2 linked regions of the Granulicella sibirica genome follow. The protein of the gene in region 2 binds, or shares a complex with, the protein of the main gene of each other region. Links are inferred from orthologs where the notes say so. Each region holds a gene or a part of one and is shown on either strand. Other genes may lie near its edges.

Region 1 (4,778 bases), on a different replicon or contig from region 2:
TGGCGATTCCTTTCGCGCTCTCGATGGGGAAGCGCGGAGGCCTGGCCGGTATGGCCTCCGCGATTGGGATTGCGATTCTCTACTGGGTGATCTCGAATACATTCGAGGCGATGGGGAATGTGAATACGCTGCCTCCAATGATGGCGGCGTGGACGCCGGATGTGCTGTTCGGGTTCGCGGGAGCTTACTTGCTGCTGCGAACGCCCACCTAGGCTTGAGTTCTCACGCTACGCGGCGGGAGTTGTCGTCCTGACGGTTGCGGTTGGTGGCTCCGAGGTTGACGCTGACGATCTTGCTGACGCCGGGCTCCTGCATGGTGACGCCGTAGATGACGTCGGCCTGACTCATGGTGCGTTTGCTGTGGGTGATGACGACGAACTGGGTGTTCGCGGACATCTCGGCGATGAGCTTGGCGAAGCGGCCTACGTTGGTCTCGTCGAGCGGGGCGTCGACTTCGTCGAGCACGCAGAAGGGGGCAGGCTGGAACTGGAAGATGCCGACGAGGAGCGAAAGGGCGGTGAGGGCCTTTTCTCCACCGGAGAGGAGAAGGATGTTCTGGAGCTTCTTGCCCGGGGGGCTGGCGACGATGTCGATGCCGGACTCGTTGGTATTTTCGGGCTCGGTGAGCTTCATGAACGCCTGGCCTCCGCCGAAGAGCTTGGTGAAGGTGACGGAGAAGTTATCGTTAATGACCTTGAAGGCCTCTTCGAACTTGACGCGGGAGACGTCGTCGATCTCCTTGATGGACTCCTGGGTGTTCTGAATGGAGTCGAGGAGGTCCTTGCGTTGGGTTTCCAGGAAGGCGTGGCGCTCGGCGGTCTCGTTGTATTCCTCGAGGGCCATCATGTTAACGGGGCCCATGGCCTCAAGCTTTTGCTTTAAGTTACGGGACTCTTCTTCCTCAAAGGAAAGGGCTTCACCTTCAATTCGGGCGATAGTGGTGTCGGCGCGCAGATCGGTGGCGGGGAGGCCAAGATCGTTGAGGCTGGTTGCCTCCATGTGCTCGATGTCAGAGGTAAGGCGGGCGGCGCGAGCAGTGTGGTTGGCGCGCTGCTCGCGGAGGGACTCGGTTTCGGTGCGGAGGTGGCGGAGCCTCGCGTCGAGTTCAGCCATAGCGGCGCGGAGCTGGGTGGCTTCAGACGAAAGACGGGAGGCGGTGGCGACGGCCTGAGCGCGAGTCTCGGAGAGTTCCTCGTGCTGGATGCCGAGGGCGGAGGTCTCCTCTTCGCGGCGGAGCTTCTCGGACGCGGCGGCGGTGAGCTGCTGGTCGAGTTGCTGGATGCGCTGCTGTTGGCCGTTGTAGAGGCGGGTGGTCTGCTCGAGGTTGGCGGCGGCGTTCCGGCGGCGCTCTTCGAGGGCGGCGAGGGCAGCTGAGGCGGCAGCGGCGGACTGCTGGAGGTGCTCGCGCTCGCTGCGGAGCTCTTCAAGCTGGGACTGGACGTCGCCTAGCTTGACTTCGAGGGCGGTCCGCTCGACTTCGAGGGCTTCAGCATCCTGCTGGCGGCGGGCGATGAGGTCCGACTTTTGATTGCGGGCATCCTTGTTGCGTTCCGTGGTGATCGACCAATCCTGGAGGCGGCGTTCGAGGCGGGCGACCTCGGATTCCATCTGGCGGAGGGCTGCTCCGGAGTTGGCGGATTCGCGCTCGGCGTCGCGGCGGTCGTGGTTGCGATTTTCGATCTCGGTGTTGAGATCGGCGATCTGGTGCTGGAGATCGGTGGTCTGTTTGTCGGTCCCGGCGAGGGCCTTCTGCGCGGCGTCTACCTTGGACTGGACTTCGGAGAGTTCGCGCTTGAGGGCGAGCGGGCCTTGCGCTGAGGGGCGTCCGCCTGTGACGGTGAGGTGCTGGAAGGATTCTCCCGATGGGGAGAGGAAGTAGGCGTCCGGATATTGGACGGCGAGGGTGCGGGCGGTTTCGGTGTCGGGGGTGATGTAGCCGTTCGAGAGCTTGGGGAGGATGGATTCTATGTTTGCGGCGAAGTTGGGAGCGTCCGCGGGCGGGTTGATGCGGATGCAGTCGCGGAGAGGGATGAGGCCCTCGGCTTCGGGAACATTCGGGGAACCCACCTTAGACGACGATGAAGCTGGCGTCGAAGGTGGGGCACCCTCGTTCGTGGTGATGAGGAAGGTGGCGCGGCCGGCTACTTCTTTTTGCAGGAGCTGGACGCTGGTGTCGGCATCCTCCCAGTTGCGGACGACGATGTAGTTCAACTCGTCGCGGAGGAACTCGTCGACGATCTTTTCGTACTTGCCGTCGACCTCGAGGAAGTCGGCGAGGGTGCCGACGGGGGCGGCCGACGGGGCTCCGGGGTTCTGCTTCGCGCGGTTGGTGTGGGCACGGAAGATGTTGCGGACGGTGTCGGTCGAGTAGGAGTGCTCGCGGATGAGGGACTCTAGGGCGTTGCGGCGACCGTTGAGGGTAGCCTGTTCTCCGCGAAGCTGGTCGCCCTTGCGCTTGCTCTGGCCCTCCTGCTGACGGGCCTGGTCGAGCTGGGCACGGTAGCTGGAGATCTCGGACTCGAGGCGCTTGAGGCGGTCGGTGACGTCTTCGAAGCTGAGCTTGACCTGGCCCCGCTGGAGGCCGAGGGTGGCTAGTTCCTGGCGGGCGTGGTCGGACTCGGTGAGGAGGCGCTCGGACTCGCGCTCGAGACCGGCGAGGGCGGCGGCGGCCTGGGTCTCTTCGTTGCGCGTCTGGGAGATACGCTGGACGAGCTGCATGATGGCACGGCGGTTCTGCTCGGCCTGCTGCTCGGCGGAGGCGAGGGCGCGGACGCCTTCCTGGGCGAGCTGCTGCTGGCGCTGGGCTTCGGCGCGCGATTCGCCTGATTCTGCGCTTGCTGTTTCGGCGAAGGCGCGGTGCTGCTCGAGGTCTCCGGCGAGCGTGGCGAGTTGGGCGCGGGCGGCGGCGAGGTCGTCCTGGCCCTGGGCGAGGCGGCTGGTGAGCTCGGCGACGCGGTCGGTGTTGGCGGCGGCGCGGGCGGTGCTGCGCTCGAGCTCGACGGCGGACTGGTTGGCGGCGGTGTTGGTCTCGCGAATCTGCTGGTCGAGGGCGTAGCCGGAGCGGACGCCTTCGGTGTGCTGCGCGTCCATCGTTTCGAGGTCGGCGGCCTGGGCGTCGATCTGGGTGGCGAGGGTGCTGATGGCCGTGGTGGCGGTGGCTAGTTCGTGGTCAAGCTGGGAGAGGCGGCTGGCGAGGACGACGCGGAGGCGGGTGCGGAGCTCGTCGCGGATGGCAGTATAGCGCTCGGCCTTGGCGGCCTGGCGCTTCAGGGTGCCCATCTGCTTGGTGACTTCCTCGAAGATGTCGTTGACGCGCGAGAGGTTCTGACGGGCGGATTCGAGTCGGAGTTCGGCAAGGCGCTTCTTGGTCTTGAAGCGGGTGATGCCGGCGGCCTCCTCAATGATTCCGCGGCGGTCGGCGGGCTTGGAGCTGAGGAGCTGGCCGATGCGCTCCTGGCCGATGATGGCGTAGGACTCGCCGCCGAGGCCGGTGCCCATGAAGATGTCTTGAATGTCGCGGAGACGGCAGATCTTTCCGTTGAGAAGGTATTCGGAGTCGCCGGAGCGAAAGAGGCGGCGGGTGATGGTGAGCTCGCCAGCGCGGATGGGGGCGCGGCCGAACTTGCGACGACGGATCTTGAGGACTACGTTGTTGGGATTCTCGGTGAGGGACGCTTCGGCGTTTGGGTCGGCTTCTGAGGCGGGGGCGGGTTTGGCTTCGCCTTCGATGAGGGTGCCGGGCTGGGCCTCGGCTACGGCTTCTTCGGTCTCGGCGGCGTGTTGCTGACGGAGCTGGCTCTCGTCCCAGTCGCCGGTGATGGGCGTGGGGGCTTCAAGGGTTTCGTCGTCAGGCTCGGGAGAGTTGCTGTCGTAGACTTCGGGATCGACGAGGGTGAGGGAGACCTCGGCCATGCCGGTGGGCTTGCGGTCGCGAGTGCCGGCGAAGATGACGTCTTCCATCTTGATGCCGCGGAGACTCTTGGCGGACTGCTCGCCGAGCACCCAGGTGATGGCGTCGGAGATGTTGGACTTGCCGCAGCCATTGGGGCCGACGATGGCGGCGATGCCTTCGCCGGAGAGCTGGACTTCCGTGCGGTCGCAGAACGATTTGAAGCCAAGTATCTGGACCTTTTTGAGCTTGAGCATCGTGCCTCGTGACTGGGGCGTCGCCCGGCGGCAGAAAGACGGCGCGGCGGACGGGCCTGGGTATGAATTAACTGTAGCCTTGGGGTGGGGCGGAATCAACGGAGCGTAACCGGGCCGAATGTGGATAAGAGGGCATAATTGCGGGGATTTCGACTGGCTACGGACGTTGTTTGCCGATGCGTCGAGGAAAGTGCAGGACGAAGAGCAGAGGCGTGCCATACTCGTGTGTGAGGCTCTACTTGCAAGTCGGGGAAGCGCTTTCTATAATCCGCATCATCGGCCTCCGGACGAGAGGATTTTCTTTCGTACCGCGCCAGCCATCGGGCGGGATGCGGCGGGATACCGGAGGGCGGCTTGACGTCGTTCTCCTTTGCAACCAAAACTCCTGACCGCGGGAAAGATCCCGGCACCAAGTGACGGGGACACCGGCGGCAGCATCGTATGACCAAAGTATTGAGGAGCTTTGCATGAAGAAGGTAATGGTTGCGTCTCTCCTGTCTGCAATCGCCGTTGGCTGCGTCGCACCGGGAGCACGCATAGCGTACGCGCAGGCTGCCGCGGCTCCGGCCGCAGGAGCACAGGGCGGTTCTGTTCAACTCTCGCCAGCGGAATACGCCGCCTATAACAACGCG
Region 2 (3,309 bases):
AACCCCACACGATCCGCGCCCCCGCGTCCTCTCCGGCATGCGCCCCACCGGACGCCTCCATCTCGGCAACTACATGGGAGCCCTCTACAACTGGGTCCAGCTCCAGCACGAGTTCAACTGCTTCTTCTTCATCGCCGACCTCCACGCCCTCACCACCGAGTACCCCGACCCCAAAGGAATTGCCGGAAGCACCGATCAGGTCGCCCTTGATTTCCTTGCCGCCGGCCTCGATCCGAAGCTGTGCACTCTCTTTGTCCAGCAGGACGTCCCCGCGCACGCAGAACTGAACCTCCTCCTGGGAAACATCGTTCCCGTCCCCTGGCTTGAGCGCGTCCCCACCTACAAGGACCAACAGGAGCAGCTCAAGGAAAAGGACCTCGCCACCTACGGCTTCCTCGGCTACCCCCTCCTCCAGACCGCCGACATCCTCCTCTACCAGCCCAGGTACGTTCCCGTAGGCAAGGACCAGGAGGCCCACGTCGAGATCACCCGCGAGGTCGCCCGCCGCTTCAACCAGCTCTATCCCGGCAGCTTCACCATGGCTGAAGGTGCCGCCCCGTGGGAGTTGGAAGCGGTGAAGACCAAGGCCCGCAAGCTCTCCGGCGACCCCAAGAAAGAAACCTTCTCCCCCCACGAACTCATAGCCGCCGCACCCCAGACCAAGCTGAAGAGCGCCTACGGCACCCACACGATCCTGCCCGAGCCGGAAGTCCTCCTCACCCCGTCGCCCAAGCTTCCCGGCATCGACGGCCGCAAGATGTCCAAGAGCTACAAGAACACCATCATGCTCTCCGACCCCGAATCCGAGGTCCGCTCCAAGCTAAAGGTGATGGTCACCGATCCCGCCCGCGTCCACCGCACCGACTCCGGCAATCCCGATGTCTGCCCCGTCTTCGACCTCCACAAAGTCTTCTCGACGGACGAGACCCAGCAAAAAGCCGCCGAAGGCTGCCGCTCCGCCGGAATCGGCTGCATCGAGTGCAAGGGCTGGCTCACCGACGCCGTCGTTGAAACCCTCGCCCCCATCCAGGAGCGCCGCCGCCACTTCGAGCGCAATCCAAGCCTCGTCGAGGACATCTTCCACGACGGAGCCATCCGCGCGCGCGCCCGCGCCGCCGAAACCATGTACCAGGTCCGCTCCGTCATGGGCCTCAGGCAGCCGAGGTCATAATGCCCGAAGACACCCTCGATCCCATCAACCCGGCACCGGAGACGGCTGACACCCAAAGAGGCGAGCCGCATTCGGCCCCCTTTGCCCTCGAGCCCCGCCCCATCCAGCCTCCCCTCCCCGAGCCCAAGCGCAACTCCCCGGCCAAGGAGGAAGCCTCCCAGTCCCCGTTCTCCATCACGGTAGGCCAGGTCTACGACGGCCCCATGGACCTCCTCCTCGACCTCATCCGCAAGCAGAACATCAACATCTACGACATCCCCATTGCCCGCATCACCAACCAGTTCCTCGAATACACCCACCACCTCAAGCAGACCGATGTCGACGCCGCCGGCGACTTCATCTACATGGCCTCGCTCCTCATCCACATCAAGAGCAAGACCCTCCTCCCCCGTGACCCATCCGACATCCTCGGAGCCGATCCCGAAGATCCACGCCGCGAGCTTGTCGAGCGCCTCCTCGAGCACGAGCGTTTCAAAGCCGCCGCCCAGATGCTCATGCAGAAGCAGCAGATCGAGGAGGCCACCTGGTCCAACCCCGGCCTCCGAGCGTTCACCAAGGACCTTGCCCTCGCTGAAGGCCAGACCGGCGTCCCCGCCGGCATCGATCAGGAGATCGCCGCCGACACCGTCGACCTTGTCCGCGTCTTCCAGGAGATCCTAGAGCGCCTCCGCAAGCGCCCCGTCCTCAACGTCGACGAAGAATCCGTCACCGTCGCGCAGATGATCGAGTACGTGAAGCGCCGCCTCGTCATGGAAGAGAAGCCCGTCTCCCTTCGCCGCCTCCTCCACAACACGCACTCCGAACGCGCCCTCATCTGCATGTTCCTGGCGATGCTCGAACTCGTCCGCCTCCAGGCTGTCCTCCTGCATCAGCCTGTCCTGCAAGGCGACATTCTCATCAAAAAGACCGACGCCTTCGACCAGGTCGTCATCGACCAGGCCGCCACCCGCGACGACTGGCGCTAAGAACTCAACTAGATACCCCCTCCGTGCTATTTACAAACGAATCTTCCACCATCCGCCTGTTTATACTTCAGTACATATGAGCGAAACCAACATCAGCGTCGACGAGTTCCAGGCGCTCGAGCAGAAAGTCCTCCGCGCGGTCGAAATCGTTCGGCGCGAGCGTGAGGCCCGTGCCGCCGCCGAGGCCGAAGTCGCCCAACTCCGCGAGCTCCTCGACATGCAGACCGCAGAAGCCAACGAGGCGCAGGGCAAGGTCGCCACACTTAACCAGGAGCGTGAGGCAGTCCGCCTCCGCGTCGAAAAGATGCTCAGCCAGATGGACGAACTTCTGTAAACCGCATTAGCCACACAACGGCCCACATCGTAACCAGCGAAAACGACAGGAAAACGGATGCCACACACCGAAAACTCGCTGACAGACCACGCCGTCCTCGTAGACATCTACGACCAGATCTACCATCTCCGCGGCACCGATCCCGTTTATATTGAGAACCTTGCAGCCTCAGTCGACGCCAAGATGCGCGCCGTCTCCTCCCACGGCAGCACCGTAGACAGCCTGAGAGTAGCCGTCCTCGCCGCCTTAAATATCGCCGACGAACTAGCCACCCTCCGCCAGCGCTATGAGGCGCTTTCCGGCTCCCTGCAGCAGTCGCAGACGTCCATGCGTTCGCGTGCCGGTTCCATTGCGGGAATGCTCGACGACATACTCATCGAGCCAACGCGCAAAGCGGGATAGAAATCAGCGGCTGCGTCAACTTGCAATGCCTGACCCATCCGGTTAGCATCCAACCTAGAAACCGGCCTGCAAAGCAGGTGCGGGGAATACCGCTGGTTGAACCAATACTCATTGAACAGGGATCTCTCTCGTATATATGGCTCGGTGCGCAGTGTCCGCCAGTCCGGAATGCCTAAAGAGCCACGGCGAGGTCCCGCCGTCTTAGGACGGGTTCACCAGCGCCTCGCTGCACGGCCCCGCGGGTCGGTTTTGCAAATCTTCTAAGGGCGCGGCGTACGACGAAGCGCGTATCACCCAACCCAGTGCACGCCAATCTCTTCCACCTCGGTCATCTGCACATCCCCGTCTTCAGCGCCTTCGCTGTAGTGGGGCTCATTGTCGCGCTCCTGCTCAGCCAGCGCACCGCGCCTCTCGCGGGCATCGAGCCGGAAACCATG

What was found.
Region 1: the proteins of GRAN_RS10260 (region 2) and smc are in contact, whole or in part, in a crystal structure (PDB 3ZGX), measured with the Bacillus subtilis proteins. The link is inferred for Granulicella sibirica from one-to-one orthologs.

What each region holds. Positions count from the first base shown.
Region 1 is NZ_RDSM01000002.1:1,006,164-1,010,941, reverse strand. Bases 23-4,491 are described here. They hold smc (chromosome segregation protein SMC), read right to left. Parts: upstream 4,147-4,491; coding sequence 223-4,146; downstream 23-222. Other genes in these bases: lptF (LPS export ABC transporter permease LptF), read left to right, coding at 23-212. In the rest of the region: more of lptF, read left to right, coding at 1-22; GRAN_RS15090 (hypothetical protein), read left to right, coding at 4,614-4,778. UniProt on the Bacillus subtilis protein: Required for chromosome condensation and partitioning.
Region 2 is NZ_RDSM01000001.1:2,463,623-2,466,931, forward strand. What follows is about bases 154-3,153. They hold GRAN_RS10260 (segregation and condensation protein A), read left to right. Parts: upstream 154-1,170; coding sequence 1,171-2,136; downstream 2,137-3,153. Other genes in these bases: trpS (tryptophan--tRNA ligase), read left to right, coding at 154-1,171; GRAN_RS10265 (hypothetical protein), read left to right, coding at 2,213-2,470; GRAN_RS10270 (cell division protein ZapA), read left to right, coding at 2,528-2,872. Outside these bases: more of trpS, read left to right, coding at 1-153; GRAN_RS10280 (prolipoprotein diacylglyceryl transferase), read left to right, coding at 3,175-3,309. UniProt on the Bacillus subtilis protein: Participates in chromosomal partition during cell division. May act via the formation of a condensin-like complex containing Smc and ScpB that pull DNA away from mid-cell into both cell halves.